DNA from 3 places in the Pseudoduganella lutea genome. Region 1 is predicted to be linked to each of the others. Evidence: predicted binding sites of a transcription regulator. Region 1 holds the regulator's gene; each other region holds the start of a gene.
What was found. The regulator LexA, encoded in region 1, represses DNA repair genes until DNA is damaged. The targets are predictions, from matches to a motif close to ACTGTATNNNNATACAGT.

Region 1 (6,637 bases):
CCGCCGCCGATGCCGCCATCCACAGCAAGACAGCCCAGGCCGAAGCGCTCGACCAGAGCGAGGAGATCGTCGAGCCGGAAGACAACACGCCGGTGACCTCGCCGCCGCCGCGCCCGTTGCCGAGGCTCGAGCCCGAGGCCGAAGTGCCGAAGCTGGCCGAGCACAAGCCCGAACCGAAGCACGAACCCAAAGCGGACACCCGGCACGAGCCGAAGGTGGAGAGCTGGCACGAACCGAAGCCGGAGCCGAAGAAAGTGGCCGAAGCGAAGCCGGAGCCGAAGAAGCCCGAGCCGAAGCCCGAGTCGAAGCCCGAGTCGAAGCCCGAGTCGAAGCCGGTACCGAAAACGGATGATGCCGCGCGCGCGCTGGCCCTGCTGGAAGGGAAGGCCACGCCGGCCCCGGTCGATTCGGGGCGTTACGTGATCCAGGTTGCCGCGCTGGCCGCGAAGGACAAGGTCGAGGAATTGCAGGGCAGGCTGCGCGATGCGGGCATCAAGTCTTTCACGCAGAAATCGCCGTCGGGCGAATTGACCCGCGTGAAGGTGGGCCCGTTCGGCAGCCGCGAGGAAGCAGAGAAAGCCAAGGCCAGGCTGCAGAAGATCGGCCTGTCGGGCAGCCTGAGCCCGGCCTGACGTAACGCTGTGGCGCTGCCGTGACGATTCCCGCTGTAACGATCTTTGACTACGTGGTGCTGTTCGTGCTGGGCACTTCCACCATCGTCAGCCTGCTGCGCGGCCTGGTGAAGGAAATGCTGTCGCTGCTGGGCTGGGTCGTGGCCTTTGTGCTTGCCAACGCCTACGCCGGCGAACTGGCCGCCATGCTGCCGCCGGCGATCCCCGGCGAGGTGGTGCGGCTGATCGTCGCGTTCCTGGCACTCTTCATCGGCGTGCGCATTCTGATGGGTTTGCTGTCGATGGCCGTGTCGGCCCTCGTCGAGGCCGGCGGCATGTCGCTGGCCGACCGTGGCCTCGGCGGGCTGTTCGGCCTGGGGCGCGGCCTTGTAATCGTGCTGGCGGGCGTCATATTGTGCGGCATGACGTCGATCCCGCAGCAGGACTTCTGGCGGGAAGCATTGTTTTCCCCCTATGCGGAAACGGGCGTGCGCACCGTGAAACCGTTCCTTCCCGCTGCCGTGGCGCAGCATGTGCAATTTTAGAATTTCTTACTCAAGCAGCACCCTGTTCAGGAGCACAATATGTGTGGCATTGTCGGCGTCGTTTCCCATCAACCTGTCAACCAGCTGCTGTATGACGCGCTGCTGCTGTTGCAGCATCGCGGCCAGGATGCGGCCGGTATCGCAACGAATCACAGCAGCATGTTCTCGATGCACAAGGCCAACGGCCTCGTGCGTGACGTGTTCCGCACCCGGAACATGCGTTCGCTGATGGGCAATTCGGGCATCGGCCACTGCCGCTACCCCACGGCCGGCTCGTCGTCGGAAGAGGAAGCGCAACCGTTCTACGTCAACGCGCCGTTCGGCATCACGCTGGCGCACAACGGCAACCTGACGAACTGGGAACAGCTCAAGACGGAGATGTTCAAGAACGATCGCCGCCACATCAACACGGACTCCGATTCGGAAGTGCTGCTGAACGTGCTGGCGCACGAGATCATGCGCGCCACGACCGGGTATTCGCTGGATGCGGGCACGCTGTTCGAGGCCGTCACGGTACTGAACCGCCGCGTGCAGGGTGGCTATGCGGCCGTGGCGCAGATCGCCGATGTCGGCCTGCTGGGCTTCCGCGATCCGCACGGCATCCGTCCGCTGTGCCTGGGCATCAACGAGACCGAGAACGGCACCGAATACATGCTGGCGTCGGAATCCGTGGCGCTCGAAGGCGCCGGCTTCCGCTTCGTGCGTGACGTGGAGCCGGGCGAAGCCGTGTTCGTCGACGCCGACAACAAGCTGCATGCCCGCATCTGCGCCGACAATCCGTCGCTGAACCCGTGCGTGTTCGAATACGTGTACCTGGCGCGGCCCGATTCCGTGATCGACGGCGCCTCCGTCTACAGCACCCGCCTGAAGATGGGCGAATACCTGGCCGACAAGATCAAGCGCGAAGGCCTGGCCGACGACATCGACGTCGTCATGCCGATCCCCGACTCGTCGCGCCCGGCCGCGATCCAGCTGGCGCTGCGCCTCGGCAAGGAATACCGCGAGGGCTTCATCAAGAACCGCTACATCGGCCGCACCTTCATCATGCCGGGCCAGGCGCTGCGCAAGAAATCGGTGCGCCAGAAGCTGAACGCGATCGGCGACGAATTCAAGGGCAAGAACGTGCTGCTGGTCGATGACTCGATCGTGCGCGGCACCACCAGCCGCGAGATCGTGCAGATGGCCCGCGACTCCGGCGCGAAGAAGGTGATCTTCGCCTCGGCAGCGCCGCCGGTGCTGTACCCGAACGTGTACGGCATCGACATGCCGACCCGCGACGAGCTGATCGCCCATGGCCGCACCGTTGACGAAGTGTGCAAGGAAATCACGGCGGACGCGCTGGTCTACCAGGACCTGGAAGACCTGAAGAAGGCGATCTCGGACGTCAATCCCGCACTGACGAGTTTTGAAGCGTCGTGCTTCGACGGCAAGTACATCACGGGCGACATCTCGGCCGATTATCTGGACCGCATCGAGCAAGCGCGCCACAATCCGAAAGAAAAAGTCGAGGACGCCGCGCGCAACCACCTGAACCTGAATGCGGCCACGACCGAAGCGTAAATAACGGGCTCCTCGCGGAGCCCTTTTTATTGCTTGAAATCCTGGAACATTTCCCAAAACCGGGGTCAGACCCCGAATTTGGGAAACATTTCCTGAAATCGGGGTCTGACCCCGTTTCTCGGCAACTATTCCGATAAGACATGAACGACAAGAAAAACTACGGTTTCACCACCACGATCCTGCACGGCGACCGCCAGAAGAGCATCGAGCAAGGGTCGCTGCACAAGCCTGTCCACACGTCCGTCGCGTTCGGTTACACCGATGCGCGCCAGCTGGCCTCCGTATTCCAGGGCCGCGAGCCGGGCTTCCGCTATGGCCGCCAGGGGAACCCGACCGTGTCGGCGCTGGAAGAAAAAGTCACCAAGATGGAAGACGGCGTCGCCACGCTGTGCTTCGCCACCGGCATGGGGGCCATTGGCGCCGTGTTCCAGGCGCTGCTGCGTGCCGGCGATCACGTGGTCTCGTCGTCCTTCCTGTTCGGCAATACCAACTCGCTGTGGCAGACGGTCGCCGGGCAGGGCGTCGCCGTCGATTTCGTCGATGCGACCGATGTCGCCAACGTCGAAGCCGCGCTGAAGGACACCACGCGCATCGTGTTCGTGGAAACGATCGCCAATCCGCGCACCCAGATCGCGGACCTGGAACGCATCGGCGCGCTGTGCGCGGCAAAGGGCATCCTGTACATCGTCGACAACACGATGACCACGCCTTACCTGTTCCGTCCGAAAGCGGTTGGCGCCGGCCTCGTCATCAATTCGCTGACGAAATCGATCGCCGGCCATGGCAACGCGCTGGGCGGCAGCCTGACCGATACCGGCGCCTACGACTGGAGCCGCTACCCGAACATCTTCGAGAACTACAAGAAAGCCGCGCCGGCGATGTGGGGCATCACGCAGGTTCGCGCCAAGGGCCTGCGCGACTTCGGTGCCTCGCTGGGGCCGGAAGCGGCGCACCACATCGCCGTCGGTGCCGAAACGCTGGCGCTGCGCATGGAGCGCACCTGCGCCAACGCCAGGGCGCTGGCCGAGATGCTGGAAGCCGATCCGCGCGTGGCCGCCGTGCACTATCCCGGCTTGCCCTCGCACCCGCAGCATGGCATCGCGACCGACCTGTTCAAGGCCTATGGTTCGCTGTTCAGTTTTGAACTGCGGGACGGCATCGACTGCTTCGACTACCTGAACCGGCTGAAGATCGCCGTGCCCGCCTCGAACCTGGGTGACACCCGCACGCTGGTGATCCCGGTTGCGCACACGATCTTCTACGAGATGGGGGCCGAGCGCCGCGCCTCGATGGGGATCGCCGAATCGCTGATCCGCGTTTCCGTGGGCATCGAGGAGACCGACGACCTGGTGGACGATTTCCGCAAGGCGCTGGATGCATGATGGCGAGGCATGAAGGTTGATGCATGAGGGTTGAAGCATGATCCAGCGCTGGATCGGTGCCGCCGCCGCACTGGCCACGGTATTTGCCGCAGCGGCCGCGCGGGCTGAAGTCTCGGTGCCGCTGGCGCTGGAGCGGGGCATCCCCGTGGCCCAGCTGACCATCGCCGGTCATGTCTTCCCGTTCACGTTCGATATCGGTTCGTCGCGCACGCTGCACCTGACGCGCGAGGTGATGGCCAGGATTCCCGGCCTGAAACTGACGGGCCGCAAGATGCGAAGCGCCGACCTGACCGGCAAGGTGCGCGAAGAAGAGGAATTCGTCATCCCTGACCTCGTCGTCAACGGCGTGTCGTTCGGCGAGGTGAAGGGCGTGTCGTATGAGGCGTGGGGCCTGGGTATCGGCAAGGGGGCCGGCCTGCCGCCGCACTCCGTCGTCGGCCTCGGCCTTTTCGCCAGGCAGCCTTTCGTGTATGACCAGTCCGGCCGCACCTTGCGCTTCGGCGCGCCGCTCGAGCCGGGCTCCGGCTGGCAGCCGCTGGCCCATGAGCGGGTGCACGAAGGCATCGTCGCCAGCTTGTCGAACGAGCGTGCCCGCTACCGTCTGGTGCTGGATTCCGCCGCCAACATCTCGATCGTCAAGCCGCAATCGGTCGAGAAGCAGGGAGACCGGCCGACCCGCTGCGATGTGTTCGGGCCGGACAAGCCATGCAGCTTCGTGTCCGTCTCGTTGCCGGGCGGGGCGGCGATCACGCCCTACCTGATGCCCTTGCCAGGGTTCTTCCAGCCCGACGGCATCCTCGGCGCCGACTTCTTCGGCAGGTATGCCGTGTATGTGGACCAGGCCCAGGGGAAGGTGGCAGTGCGGCCGCCGTCGAGGTAGGGCGCTGAGGTAGCATCTGAAGTAGCTGTGGAGACAGCCGTAGAGACAGCCAATAAGGCAGGCCCGCGAAGCAGGGCGCCGTGACGGAAGTCGCTGGCGAACAGGTGTCGTGCCGGCCATTGCGAGCCGGCATGACGCATGCCGTACCGGCTGGTGCAAGCCGGCACGACAGGAGAGCAAACGTGAAGCGTCAGTGCCAGGCGCGCAGCAAGCCGACCGCGAGGCCTTCCAGCGCGAATTCATCTTCGGGCTTCACGGTGATGATCTTGAAGTCCGGATTCTCCGGCAGCAGCTCGATCGTGGCGCCGGTGCGGCGGTAGCGCTTCACGGTGACTTCGCTGCCGATGCGGGCCACGACGATCTGGCCATTCTTGGCGCTATCGACCTTCTTGACCGCCAGCAGGTCGCCATCCATGATGCCCACGTCGCGCATCGATTCGCCACGCACCTTCAGCAGGAAATCGGGTTTCGCGGAGAACAGGGCCGGGTCGACGCTGTAGGTTTTTTCCAGGTTTTCCTGCGCCAGGATCGGCGAACCGGCAGCCACGCGGCCAATCAGCGGCAGTTGCATCAGCAGCGCCGCGGGCACCTGCGGCATGTAATCGGTTGCATGCGCACTGCCCGGCGTGCCCGCGGGCGCAGAAGGCCCCGCCGCCCGCACGCCACGGTCGCCCAGCAGGCGAATGCCGCGCGACGTGCCAGCCGTGATTTCGATCGCACCTTTGCGCGCGAGCGCCTTCAGGTGCTCTTCGGCCGCATTGGCCGACTTGAATCCCAACTCGGCGGCGATCTCGGCGCGGGTTGGCGGGAAGCCGGTGGTATCGATGGCATCCCTGATCAGGTTGAGAATTTGTTCCTGCCTTGCGGTGAGCTTGATCATGATGCGAGTAGCCGTAAAAATAGCTGTGGATATAGACAGTCTGTATTTTTGTACAGTGCCTGCGCGATTGCAAGAGAAAACACGATTCAGGCGCAGAAATATTTCATGAAAACCGGTGACAGGCACCAATTTGCGGGAAATGTTGCAGAAAACCCATGCCAGGAAGGTGTGGGCGGGGGCAGGCAATCTCCGTTACGCGGGCGTGGACCATGCTCCACGACATCCCCGCTTCGCCAGCGGTTTCGCAGCGGACGTGCAACGGCGGAATGGCTTGCCGACAGCCTGGCGGCGGCGGTGGCGGACCGCCGGGCGGCTAGCCATTGGTGAAAATATCTGCTATTCTAGCGGGCTTACCTCTTCCCACACCTGTCTTGACGCCAGGGTGGGCTATCAACAGTCCTTAAGGGAGTTTGCATGCGTCACTACGAAATCGTATTTATCGTCCATCCGGACCAGAGCGAGCAAGTGCCCGCGATGATCGAACGTTACAAGGCCAGCGTCACGTCGCGCGGCGGTAACGTCCACCGCGTGGAAGACTGGGGCCGCCGTCAAATGGCGTACTCGATCCAGAAACTGGCCAAGGCACACTACATCTGCCTGAACATCGAGTGCGACAACGACACGCTGGTCGAACTGGAAACCGCGTTCAAATTCAATGATGCCGTGCTGCGTCACCTGACCGTCAAGATGAAGAAAGCGGAAACCGCTCCTTCGCCGATGATGAAGTCGGTCCAGCGTGAAGACGCCGCCAAGAGCCACCGCGCTGAAGCCGCGGCCGC
Region 2 (6,637 bases), 1.0 Mb from region 1:
TTGCCGGTGATGCCCTGGGTGATGACTTTGGTGTCTTTATTGATCAGAATAGACATGTTGGTTCCTTAATTAAGCTTGACCGGCAGCAGCGGCAACAACGCTCTTCGCTGCGTCTTCCATGGTGTCGGCGGCGATGATCGGCAGGCCGGAATCGGCCAGCATCTTCTTGCCCAAGTCTTCGTTGGTGCCCTTCATGCGGACAACCAGCGGCACCTGCAGCTGCACGGCCTTCGATGCGGTGATCACGCCTTCGGCGATCACGTCGCAGCGCATGATGCCGCCGAAGATGTTCACCAGGATCGCCTTCAGGCCCGGGTTCTTCAGCATGATCTTGAATGCTTCGGTCACTTTCTCGGCCGTTGCACCACCGCCCACGTCCAGGAAGTTGGCCGGCTCGCCGCCGAACAGCTTGATCGTGTCCATCGTGGCCATGGCCAGACCGGCGCCGTTCACCAGGCAGCCGATGTTGCCGTCCAGGGAGATGTAAGCCAGGTCGAACTTCGACGCTTCGACTTCAGCCGGATCTTCTTCGTCCAGGTCGCGGTAGGCGACGATTTCCGGGTGGCGGAACAGCGCGTTGGAGTCGAAGTTGAACTTCGCGTCCAGGGCGATGACTTTGCCTTCGCCGGTCAGGATCAGCGGGTTGATTTCAGCCAGCGATGCATCGGTATCCCAGTAGGCTTTGTACAGGCCTTGCAGGTTGGCGCGGGCATCGGCGATCGAGCCTTCCGGCACGCCGATCTTGCGGGCGACATCGTCGGCATCCGCATCGGTCAGGCCCACGGCCGGGTCGATGATCACGTTGTGGATCTTTTCCGGATGCGATTCGGCCACTTCTTCAATGTCCATGCCGCCTTCGGAGGAAGCCATCAGCACCACGCGCTGCGAAACGCGGTCGGTCACCAGCGAAACGTACAGTTCCTTCTTGATGTCGGCGCCTTCTTCGATCATCAGGCGACGGACTTTCTGGCCTTCCGGGCCAGTCTGGTGGGTCACCAGCTGCATGCCCATGATCTGCTCGGAGTATTCCTTGACCTGCTCCAGCGACTTGGCGACTTTCACGCCGCCGCCTTTGCCACGGCCACCGGCGTGGATCTGCGCCTTGACCACCCAAACCGGGCCGCCCAGCGTTTCGGCAGCTTTCACTGCTTCTTCCACGGACATGCACGGAATGCCGCGCGGAACCGTCACTCCGAACTTCCGGAGGATTTCTTTGCCTTGATACTCATGGATTTTCATGCTGGCTTCCCTTCTGATGCTGAATATGAAATGGGGTTTAAAAGTTGCTGCTACTTCAGTCGTGCGGCACCTGGGCTGTGGTGGCGGAACGAACCGCCCAGCGTGGGTCGAGACCGGCCAATTGGCGCGTCATCCGGGGGGGACAGCGTGACAGTTGTCGGGTTGGTACGGTTTCTGTGCGGGTGCGCGGCGCTGGCGGCAACCGATATCGTGGAAGCCAGCAGGATGTCATTGACTTTGATGTCGGCAGGATGCGTGTACAAATTCCGTGGTGCGTCGCCAGGCATGGACGCCTGGATATTCATGGCGCGCATGGGGGAAAGCGCACACTCCAAAGGATTTGACAGAGACATAACACCGATGCCGCTTGCGCGGCCTAATTAGTAAGCAGCCTTGTACTGATTCGTACGTTGCCGCAGCTTCTACGGACAACCACCGCACCCGCGGTGCTGCATAAAACCACAAAAGTGTAGCACACCGATCAGGCACTGGATAGCAACGTGATCGTACAACTTCGAGCCGTCGGGGGGCGCCACGCCGGAGCATTGGAGGTGGGAACCGGTGACAGGCAACAAAAAAGCAGCCCGAAGGCTGATCTAAACCGCGTGAATATCAGATATTTCCAAACTCGTCATCCGGGTCGTAGCCCTTCATCGCCGCGCGCACGGCTTTCTGGGAAAAACCCCGGCCGATCAGGAAGCGCATCTGCTTGGCGCGCCCTTCGGCGTCCTCGGCCACCTTGCCATGGTATTTGCGCCGCCAGACGTCGCAGCAGCGGGCCACTTCGTCTTCGACGAGGCCGGCCTTCAGTTCCTGCAGCGCTTCGCCCTTCACGCCATGGCTTTGCAGCTCGGCCAGGATGCGGCTGTTGCCATAGCGCGCGGAGCGGCGGTGGATCAGCGATTCGGAAAAACGCTCTTCCGACAGCCATTTGTTCTTTTCCAGCCAGTCCAGGAGCGCATTGATGTCATCGCCCTCTTCCGCGTGGCGCCCCAGCTTGCGAGCCAGCTCGAGGCGGCTGTGCTCGCGGGTGGACAGCAGACGCAGGGCACGGGCTTTCAGGCTGGGCGGGGGAGCTCGCATCGGGCGTGATCGATCAGTGGAAACAGGAAAGTGGACAGTATAAAAAAACATCGCCACCGCCGCAAAGCGGCCGGTGGCGATGAAGAGCTTTTACAAAGCCCAGGATCATTGAGTGGACTGCAAGGAGTGGACTGTAAGGGCCGAACCGGAGACTGTAGTCTCCAGCCGGCCACCATCAGCCGACCGTCTGCAATCAGTCGACAGCCTTCAGTTTCGGTGCCGGTGCATCGCCTTCGGCCGGTGGCAGTTCGCGCACGCCCAGCGAAGTGCGGACCTTGTTCTCGATCTCGCGGGCCAGTGCTGGACGTTCGCGCAGGAACGTACGGGCATTGTCCTTGCCCTGGCCGATGCGCTCGCCGCCATAGCTGTACCACGAGCCGGACTTCTCGACGATCTTCGCTTCCACGCCCAGGTCGATGATCTCGCCTTCGCGGGAAGTGCCTTCGCCATACAGGATGTCGAAGTGGGCTTCCTTGAACGGCGGCGCGATCTTGTTCTTGACGACCTTGACCTTCGTTTCGTTACCGATCACCTCGTCGCCGGACTTGATCGAGCCGGTGCGGCGGATATCCAGGCGCACGGAGGCGTAGAACTTCAGCGCGTTACCGCCCGTGGTGGTTTCCGGCGAACCGAACATCACACCGATCTTCATGCGGATCTGGTTGATGAAGATGACCAGCGTGTTGGTGCGGTTGATCGTGCCGGTCAGCTTGCGCAGCGCCTGGGACATCAGGCGGGCCTGCAGGCCAGGCAGCGAGTCGCCCATATCGCCTTCGATCTCGGCGCGTGGCGTCAGTGCCGCCACCGAGTCGATGACGATCATGTCGACGGAACCGGAGCGCACCAGCGCATCGCAGATTTCCAGCGCCTGTTCGCCCGTGTCCGGCTGCGAAATCAGCAGTTCGTGCAGGTTCACGCCCAGCTTTTGCGCATAGGTCACGTCGAGCGCGTGTTCCGCGTCGATGAAGGCGCAGGTGCCGCCGATCTTTTGCATTTCGGCGATCGTCTGCAGCGTCAGCGTGGTTTTACCCGACGATTCCGGACCGTAGATCTCGACCACTCGGCCGCGTGGCAGGCCGCCGACGCCGAGCGCGATATCCAGGCCCAGCGAGCCGGTGGAGACGGTCTGGACTTCTTCCAGCGGGGCGCTTGCGTCCATCCGCATGACGGAACCCTTGCCGAACTGCTTTTCAATCTGAGCCAGCGCCGCGGCAAGCGCTTTGGCTTTTTCGGAGGCAGGTACTGCCGCTTTCTTGTCGTCCATGATCTCTCTTAACCTTTAACTGTTTAGTGATTCCGAATATTCCTTGTGTACCGATCCGGCACAAGTAGTACTGTATATGTATCCAGTGGTTTTTGCAAGCGCAATCCAGTGTTTTTACAGCGCTTTTCCAAGGCGCGTCGCACATTGAGTACAATGAAATTGCCTCAATGCCGGAATGCCAACATGCGTATTTTACTAGCCGAAGATGACAGTGTCCTGGCGGACGGACTCACGCGCTCGCTGCGCCAGTCCGGCTATGCCATCGACTGCGTGAAGAACGGGCAGGAAGCCGACACGGCCCTGTCCACGCAGGAATTCGACCTGCTGATCCTGGATCTCGGCCTGCCGAAGCTGCCCGGGCTCGAAGTGCTGCGCCGGCTGCGTTCGCGCGGCTCGCTGCTGCCGGTGCTGATCCTCACGGCGGCCGATTCGGTCGAGCAGCGCGTGACCGGCCTCGACCTGGGTGCCGACGACTACATGGCCAAGCCGTTCGCGCTGTCCGAGCTGGAAGCGCGCGTGCGGGCGCTCACGCGCCGCGGCCAGGGCGGCGGCTCCACCATCGTCAAGCACGGCCCGCTCACCTATGACCAGGTGGGCCGCAGCGCCTACATCAACGACCAGATGCTCGACCTGTCGGCGCGCGAGCTGGGCCTGCTGGAAGTGCTGCTGGCCCGCACCGGCCGCCTCGTGTCGAAGGAACAGCTGGTCGACCACCTGTGTGAATGGGGCGAGGAAGTCAGCAACAACGCCATCGAAGTCTATGTGCACCGCCTGCGCAAGAAGATCGAGGTCGGCGGCGTGCGCATCGCCACCGTGCGCGGCCTCGGCTACTGTCTCGAGAAATTCTCCAGCGCCGCCGCGGCCGAGACCAAGTGAATTCGCCGGCGGACCGGTCCGACGCGGCGTGGAGCCCCGCCCTCGAGGAAGAAGAAGAAATCCAGCATTCGCTGTTCGGGGAGATCCTCGACTGGATGCTGGCCCCGCTGCTGCTGCTGTGGCCGATGAGTATCGCCATCACTTACCTGGTGGCCAAGTCGATCGCCAACCAGCCGTTCGACCACGCGCTGGAAGACGCCGTCACCGTGCTGACGCAACAGGTGCGCGATGTGAACGGCACCGCGGAACATCGCCTGCCCGGTGCGGCGCGCGACATCCTGCGCGCCGATGACGTCGACAGCGTCTACTTCCAGATCCTCGGTCCGCAGGGCCGCCATCTCGACGGCGACCGCGACCTGCCCCGCCCCGATCTGCAGCCCGAGGACGACATCGTGCGCCCGGGCGCCGTCAGTTTCCGCAACGTCAACCTGCACGGCACGCCCATCCGCGTGGCCTACGCCTATGTCAACCTGGAAGAGCACGGCGAACGGCCGCCCCGCCTGGCGCTGGTGCAGGTGGCGGAAACGCTGGAAAAGCGCGCACGGCTCGCCAATGAAATCATCAAGGGCGTGATCCTGCCCCAGTTCATCATCCTGCCGGTGGTGCTGGCGCTCGTGTGGTTCGCCCTGTCGCGGGGGCTGCTGCCGCTGGCCGAACTGCAGGAGCGCATCCGCGCCCGCCCGATCGACGACCTGTCGCCCATCGCGCCGAACCAGGTGCCGGAAGAGATCACGCCGCTGGTCCGCTCGCTGAACGAGATGCTGGCGCGGCTGTCGCAATCGATCGACATGCAGAAGCGCTTCATCGCCGACGCGGCGCACCAGATGAAGACGCCGCTGGCGGGCATGCGCATGCAGTCGGAGCTGGCGCTGCGCCAGACGGACCAGCATGAGATCCACCGCTCGCTCGAGCAGCTGGCGAAGAGTTCCGAGGCCGCCACCCGCCTCGTCAACCAGCTGCTGGCCCTGGCGCGGGCGGAAAACCAGCCGCAGTCCGGCAACGCCTTTGTAACGCTCGACCTGGCCGAAGTGGCCCGCAACGCCGTACGCGACTGGGTGCCGGCCTCGTTCAACTACCGCATCGATCTCGGCTACGAAGGGCCGGATGCGCCGGTGCTCGTCGACGGCAACGCCGTGATGCTGCGCGAACTGCTGTCGAACCTCGTCGACAATGCGCTGCGCTACACGCCGCAGGGTGGCAGCGTGACGGTGCGCCTGCGCGCCGGCGAATCGCCGGCACTCGAAGTGGAGGATACCGGCCCGGGCATCCCGCCGGCCGAGCGGCTGCACGTGTTCGAGCGCTTCTACCGGATCCTGGGCAGCAGCGCCGAGGGCAGCGGCCTGGGGCTGGCCATCGTGCGCGAGATCGCCCAGCAGCACGGCGCCGAGGTCGACATCTTCAGCAACCCGCATGCCACGAACCCGAAATATCCCGGCAGCCTGTTCCGGCTGACCTTCCCCGCGCGGCCCCCGGCCGCGGCCGACGAACAGGACCCGCCGCACTATGGCTGACCATGAAGGCTACTGGCGCAGCACGCGCCGCCTGACCGCGATCCTGCTGCTGGCCTGGATCGCCACCGGCTTTCTCGCCGTGTTCTTCGCCCGCGAACTGGCCAACCTGACGATCTTCGGCTGGCCGCTGTCGTTCTACTTGGCGGCGCAGGGCGCATCGCTGGCCTATCTCGCCATCATCGGTATCCATGCCTGGCGCATGCGCCGGCTCGACCGCCAATACCAGGAGCGGGATTGAAACGCACCTACAAGCAGCGCCTGGCGCGCTACTACCTCGTCTTCACGTCATGCTTTGCCGCGTTCCTGCTGTCGCTGGCGGTGCTGGAAAGCGAAGGCATGCCGCGCGTGTGGATCGGCTACATGTTCCTGTTCGCCACCATCGTGCTGTATGCGTCGATCGGGCTGGCGTCGCGCACGTCGAACGTGGCGGAATACTACGTGGCCGGGCGCCGCGTGCCGGCCGTGTTCAACGGCATGGCCACGGCGGCGGACTGGATCTCGGCCGCCAGCTTCATCAGCCTCGCGGGCACGCTCTACCTGAACGGTTTCGACGGGCTGGCCTTCGTGATGGGCTGGACCGGCGGCTACTGCCTCGTGGCGCTGCTGATCGCGCCCTACCTGCGCCGGTTCGGCCAGTACACGATTCCCGACTTCCTCGCCGAGC
Region 3 (6,637 bases), 130 kb from region 1:
AAGCGCAGCGTAATGTGGAACTAATGTGGCTGACGGGGCGGCTGACGCCGGACTTCAAAACGATTGCCAACTTCCGAAAGGACAACGGCAAGGCGATTCGCAATGTCTGCCGGCAGTTCATCGTACTGTGCCAACAACTGGACCTGTTCGCCGATGCAATGGTCGCAATTGACGGCAGCAAGTTCAAGGCAGTCAACAGCAGTGATCGCAATTTCACGCAGGCCAAGCTCAAGCGCAGGATGGAAGAGATCGAGGCCAACATCGGTCGCTACCTGGCAGACCTGGACACGGCTGACAGGCAGGAACCGGCGACGAAACAAGCGCGCAGCACCCGGCTGAACGACAAGATTGCGGCGATGAAGTCGCAGATGGCTGTCCTCAAGGAAATCGAAGCGAAGCTGGAAGCGACTGGCGAAACGCAGATCTCGCTGACCGATCCGGATGCCCGTTCAATGATGACGCGAGGCTCGGGCATCGTCGGGTACAACGTCCAGACCGCGGTCGACGCCAAGCACCACCTGATCGTCGAGCACGAGGTAACCAATATCGGCAGCGACCGCGATCAACTGTCAGGGATGGCCAAGAAGGCCCGCACTGCAATCGGGACCACCACGCTAACTGCGATCGCTGATCGCGGCTACTTCAAAGGCGAGGAAGTCCTGGCATGCAGCCAAGCCGGCATCACTGCAGTAGTGCCAGCGACAAAGACGTCCAATGCCAAGGCCGACGGGCGATTCGACAAAGCCGATTTCGTCTACGATCGGGAAATGAACGAGTACCGCTGCCCGGCTGGTCAATCCCTGATCTGGCGATTTTCCGGCGTTGAAAAGGGCATGACGCTTCATCGCTACTGGAGCTCGAACTGTAAGGGTTGCCCGCTCAAGGATAAGTGCACGCCGAGCCAGGAGCGCCGGGTGACGCGCTGGGAACACCAGGACGTGCTTGACGACATGCAGGAGCGTCTTGAACAAAATCCGGACGCCATGCGAATCCGGCGTTGCTCGGTCGAGCATCCCTTCGGGACGATCAAGTCCTGGATGGGCGCCACGCATTTCCTGACAAAAGGCCTCGAGCGTGTGAAGGCCGAGATGAGCCTGCACGTGCTCGCCTATAACCTGAAGCGCTTGATGACGTTACTTGGTGTCGATGGCATGATCGAAGCAGTCAGGGCATATGCCCTTTTACGGGCATTACAACGTGCGTTTGCAGCGGTTACCCTACTGGTCCAGTCGCCGAACTCGAAAGATGCGAACAGCGCACGTAGCGCCCCTTCAAACCGCAGAAATGCAGCGGCCGGATGCAGACTGATCACATCTATCCATTTCTGAGTTTTTACACAGCCTGGGCCGAAAGCGGCCAGTCGCAGGCTCACTGTACATGAGCCTGCCTGCTGCCGCTACCATGAAGATGGCGGCAGGCAGGGGCCGCTCCGACCAACTTCATTCGCGCTAGTCAACCGTGCCGCACGTAAGCAGCAAGCGAACCCATGTTAGACGACCTAGAGCGCTGGCTGCATGCCACGCTCGCCAGGCTGTCGCGTAAATCCGATACGGCAACGGCAATCCTGTACGCCGTCGAGCTGTGGCCAGCCCTGACTCGCTATGCCGACGATGGCCGCATTGAGATCGACAACTCGGCCGCCGAACGGGCGCTGCGCGGCATCGCCCTAGGCCGACAAAACTACCTGTTTGCCGGTGCTGACAGCGGTGGCGAACGCGCTGCCGCCATGTATGGGCTGATCGGAATGGCCAAGCTGAACGGCATCGACCCCGAAAACTGCCTGACATGAGGCTGGTCTATGTTGCCGACCGTGAGGTCGACATGCTCTCGCTTACCCAGTTCTCACATCTATTGCGTAAAAAGCGTGAGCACTTTAGCAAGTCCTAGGAGACCTATAGAGCCTTTTAGTAGAGTGCCGGATGTTACCAAAGAGCAGAAGCGAAAACAGGAACGCATCGTGCTAGAAGGTAAACACAATAAATCTAACCGCACGGAAACATGTTCTTCTTGGGTTTGTAGCGCTAATCGCATATACTGTATAAAAACACAGTATATTTTGATAACACTATGTGCGCGGCTTCCGTTCCCTCTCTTCAGCCTTTTCAAGCCTCTGGTATTGCTCCTGCAGCACTACCGAATGTCTGGCGTGCTAGCGAATTAGCAAGGTCACGCCTGCCTAGCATAGCAACGGGACATACAGACCTCGATCGGGAATTACCTGATAGTGGCTGGCCACGCTCGGTATTGACAGAGCTCCTGCTGCTCCAACATGGTATCGGCGAGCTCCAACTGTTGAAGTCCGCACTTGCCTCTCTTTCTCGCCATCAGCGCATCGCCTTAGTTCAGCCGCCTTACATCCCACATGCGATGGCGGCGATAGCTTGGGGGCTGGACCCGTCGCGCCTAATTTGGATTCAGCCAGAAAATACTGCTGACGCGTTATGGTGTACTGAGCAACTGTTAAAAAGTAATGGCTGCGGTGCCGTGCTGCTGTGGCAGCGCGACGTCCGTAATGAACATCTGCGCCGGCTGCACTTGGCCGCGCAGTGCAGCGAGACATGGTTCTGGCTGCTGCGGCCACTGGCCAGCGCGATGGAACCTTCCCCGGCACCACTACGCCTCGCGCTGCGTCCGGCACAGGGGGGGACGTTGATTGAAATCGTAAAACGCCGTGGGCCTGCAGCCGACGATCAAATTTTTATCCCGCTGCCTGACATGCCGAGCCGCCGCTACTCTGTCGAGACCGATCATGCACTTATTATTCAGCCTGCACCTACCGCAGTTGCCCTTACAAGCGCTGCGCCCGTCCTGGTCTGAGCCAGGATTGCACGTGGTGCTTGATCGCGAGTGTGTGCTGGTCGCAGCACCAAATGCTATTGCGCAGGGTGTCCAACCTGGCATGCGAAGCGGCGGTGTGACTGCCGTCGTGCCGGATGCCATCCTGCTTGATCGCAACGAGCAGCGTGAACGTGAAGTCCTCGACGCCGCAGTGTTAGCCTTATATCGCTTCACGCCGGACATCTCATTAGAACCCGATTTTGGCTTGCTGCTCGACGTCGGCCCGAGCCTGAAACTGTTCAACGGTGTGCGGTCACTGTCGCGTCACGTGGTCCAGGCGCTCGCACGGCTGGGCCTAACCGTGCAACTTGGCGTTGCACCCACGGCTACAGGCGCTTGGCTGCTGGCCCGCCGCAGCCGCAGCAAACACTGCATTCATCGCACGCGATTGCTCCAGCACCGCTCGCTGGCACATGAGTTGGATCGCTTGTCATGCGCACTGCTGCCAGCGGCGCAGCCGCATGTGGAATGGCTGTCGGGAGTTGGCGCGCGGGATCTGGGGGCACTGCGACGCCTACCGCGCGCGGGCCTGATCCGCCGCACCAGCACGCAGCTCGCCAATGCATTGGATCGGGCATACGGCGACGTGCCGGAAATGCATCGCTGGCTTAATGTGCCGGATACGTTTAGTGCGACGATAGAGACGTTCGAACGGATAGAACATGCGGAAGCACTGCTGGACGGCGCGTCGCGCCTTCTGCTGCAATTGACTGGCTGGCTGACAGTCCGACAGTTGGCTGTCTCCACGTTCACATTGCAGATGCTGCACGAACGCGGTCGCTCCGCGATACTCCCGACCCCACTCGCAATCGCCCTGGCCGAACCAGCTTGGGAGGAGGGGCATTTGTTGCGTCTGTTGAAGGAACGCCTGGCCAAGATCGAGTTGACGGCACCAGTCATTGGCCTGAGATTGGAAGCAACCCAGTTACAGCCTATGGTATCGGCAAACCTGTCCTTGTTTCCCGAGCCGGGCGGTAGTCAAGCCGACATGCTGCAGTTGATGGAGTTGCTGACAGCCCGCTTGGGTCCTGAGCGGGTTCTGGCACCGACCCCCAAGGCTGATTATCGCCCGGAGGTATGCAACCGCTGGACGCCAGCTACGTTGAAACCACCAGCATTACTTGCGACTGACGATCCGCCAGCGCGTCCGTTCTGGTTATTCAAGCAGCCGATCAAGCTGTTGATGCGCAATGAACGGCCTTTTTATGGCAGCCCGCTAACATTGATCCGTGGTCCAGAACGCATCGAGGGTGGCTGGTGGGACGACGGTACCGCTGCCCGTGATTATTATGTTGCGCAAGGTAGCGACGCTGCCTGTTTCTGGATCTACCAAGAGCGTACTGGCGACATGCAGTGGTACCTGCAAGGTCTGTTCGCTTGAACGGCAACACACGCCCTCTGCTGCCCGACTACGCGGAGCTGCAATGCTTGTCCCACTACACTTTCCTGCGTGGAGCTTCCGCGCCGGAAGAACTGGTGGAGCGAGCCGCCACGCTCGGCTATCGCGCACTGGCAATCACGGACGAATGCACGCTTGCTGGAGTCGTGAAGGCGCATATCGCGGCCAAGGAACATGGTATGCGGCTGTTGATTGGCAGCCAAATGATAGTGACGCCGGAAGATGGTAGCGCGCCGTTCGAGCTGCTCGTACTGGCAATGAACCGAAACGGCTATGGCAATCTCAGCGAGCTGATTACAGTCGCGCGGCGTCGCGCCGAAAAAGGGCAATACCTAGTGCGGCCACGTGACATAGCAGCGCCGCCGGCGGATCTTGTCGAATTGCGCGGCCTGCCCGATTGCCAGCTGATCCTGCTACCGAGATACGGCGCACCCGTCGAGGAATTGGCCAAGCCTGCAGCCTGGTTGCTACAGCAGGCGCCCGGCCGTGCGCGCATAGCACTGACACTGCATTTTCGGACGAAGGATGATACTCACAAGGCAAACGTCTATGCGGTGGCCGAGCAATATGGCTTGCCGGTAGTTGCCACAGGTGACGTCGTGATGCACGTACGATCCTGCAAACCTCTGCAGGACACAATGACAGCAATTCGCCACGGCATTCCCGTCGCAAAGTGTGGCTGGAAGCTTGCGCCCAACGCGGAACAGCATCTGCGATCACGCGTCCGCCTAGGCAATCTATATTCGCGTGCCGCGCTCGATGAAACTCTGCGCGTGGTAAGGCAATGCACGTTCTCGCTCGATGATCTGCGTTACGAATACCCACACGAGCTGGTACCCGAGGGGGAAACGGCAACCAGTTACCTGCGGCGCGAGGCATATCTTGGCGCTTACTGGCGATACCCCCAAGGCGTGCCGGCCAACGTACAGGACCTGCTCGAACGCGAGCTGGCTCTGATCGCGGAAATGCAGTATGAGAGTTATTTTCTCACGGTGTACGACATCGTGCGGTTTGCCCGGGCCAACAAGATCCTGTGCCAAGGCCGGGGCTCGGCCGCCAACAGCGCCGTGTGTTTCTGCCTCGGGGTCACGGAAGTCGATCCTGCCCGCGGCACGCTGCTCTTCGAACGTTTCATCTCGAAGGAACGTAACGAGCCGCCGGACATCGACATCGACTTCGAACACCAGCGCCGTGAGGAAGTGATCCAATACATCTACCGCAAATACGGGCGTGAGCGGGCGGCACTGACGGCTGTAGTGATCAGCTATCTGGCGAAGAGCGTGCTGCGTGATGTCGGTACCGCCCTTGGTGTCGACCTGTCGATCGTCGATGCGGTGGCCAAGGCGGGAAGCAGCTGGGCGCCGCGCGCCGAACTGCGTGCGCGCATGGTCAGCTGCGGCTTGGCACCGGATTCTCCGATCGCCGACAATTGGGCAAGCCTGGCAGAACGGATGATGCGCTTCCCACGCCACATGAGCCAGCACCCAGGCGGATTCGTGATCTCGCATAGCAAAATCTCGCGCATGGTCCCTGTGGAAAACGCATCGATGGCAGATCGCACCATTGTCCAATGGGACAAGGACGATTTGGATGCCGTAGGCCTGCTGAAAATCGACATCCTGGCACTTGGCATGCTGTCGGCGATTCGTCGCACGCTGGCCTTGGTCAGCGAGCGTCGCGGCCGGCCGTTCGAGCTCTCGGATGTACCGCACGAAGATTCCGCCACCTACGAGATGATTTGTGAAGCCGATACCGTCGGCGTGTTCCAGATCGAGAGCAGAGCACAGATGTCGATGCTGCCACGATTACGACCGCGCACGTTTTATGACCTGGTCATTGAGGTGGCCATCATCCGGCCAGGCCCGATCCAGGGTGGCATGATCCATCCGTATCTGCGTCGACGCGAAGGCACTGACCCGATAATTTATCCGAGTGAAGAAATGGAGAGTGTACTGTCGCGCACCCTCGGTATTCCTATTTTTCAGGAACAGGTGATGCAGATTGCGATGATGGCAGCAGGCTTTACAGCTGGCCAAGCCGACGCTCTGCGCCGCGCGATGGCTGCCTGGAAGAAGCGGGGTGGATTGGAGCAATTCGAAGAAAAACTTATGTCCGGTATGGCCAACCGCGGCTACGATGAGGAATTCGCCATGTCGATCATCGGTCAGATCAGAGGATTCGCGGAATATGGCTTCCCGGAATCGCATGCGGCGAGTTTCGCGTTGCTGGCATACGCATCAAGCTGGCTGAAGTGTCACGAGCCGTCCGCATTCCTCGCAGCCCTGTTGAATAGCCAGCCTATGGGTTTCTACAGCGCCTCGCAACTAGTACAGGATGCGTGCCGCCACGGGGTACGGGTCCTGCCGGTAGATGTTGTCGTCAGCAGCTGGGAAGCGAGTC

Region 2: the regulator LexA is predicted to act here: its motif matches at 3,656-3,673, upstream of recA (recombinase RecA).
Region 3: the regulator LexA is predicted to act here: its motif matches at 2,034-2,051, upstream of imuA (translesion DNA synthesis-associated protein ImuA).

The regions. Positions count from the first base shown of each region.
Region 1 is NZ_CP035913.1:4,720,828-4,727,464, forward strand. It holds gene EWM63_RS20070 (SPOR domain-containing protein) at 1-632, shown strand, start outside; gene EWM63_RS20075 (CvpA family protein) at 653-1,156, shown strand; gene purF (amidophosphoribosyltransferase) at 1,196-2,716, shown strand; gene EWM63_RS20085 (cystathionine gamma-synthase family protein) at 2,857-4,098, shown strand; gene EWM63_RS20090 (hypothetical protein) at 4,136-4,978, shown strand; gene lexA (transcriptional repressor LexA) at 5,169-5,858, opposite strand; gene rpsF (30S ribosomal protein S6) at 6,273-6,637, shown strand, end outside.
Region 2 is NZ_CP035913.1:3,720,059-3,726,695, reverse strand. It holds gene sucD (succinate--CoA ligase subunit alpha) at 1-56, opposite strand, end outside; gene sucC (ADP-forming succinate--CoA ligase subunit beta) at 70-1,239, opposite strand; gene recX (recombination regulator RecX) at 1,852-2,322, opposite strand; gene recA (recombinase RecA) at 2,516-3,586, opposite strand; gene EWM63_RS15760 (response regulator) at 3,770-4,462, shown strand; gene EWM63_RS15755 (sensor histidine kinase) at 4,459-5,973, shown strand; gene EWM63_RS15750 (DUF4212 domain-containing protein) at 5,966-6,211, shown strand; partial or broken gene EWM63_RS15745 (sodium:solute symporter family protein) at 6,208-6,637, shown strand, end outside.
Region 3 is NZ_CP035913.1:4,591,926-4,598,562, forward strand. It holds partial or broken gene EWM63_RS19525 (IS1182 family transposase) at 1-1,172, shown strand, start outside; partial or broken gene EWM63_RS19530 (IS66 family transposase) at 1,478-1,774, shown strand; gene imuA (translesion DNA synthesis-associated protein ImuA) at 2,116-2,817, shown strand; gene EWM63_RS19540 (Y-family DNA polymerase) at 2,750-4,219, shown strand; gene EWM63_RS19545 (error-prone DNA polymerase) at 4,216-6,637, shown strand, end outside.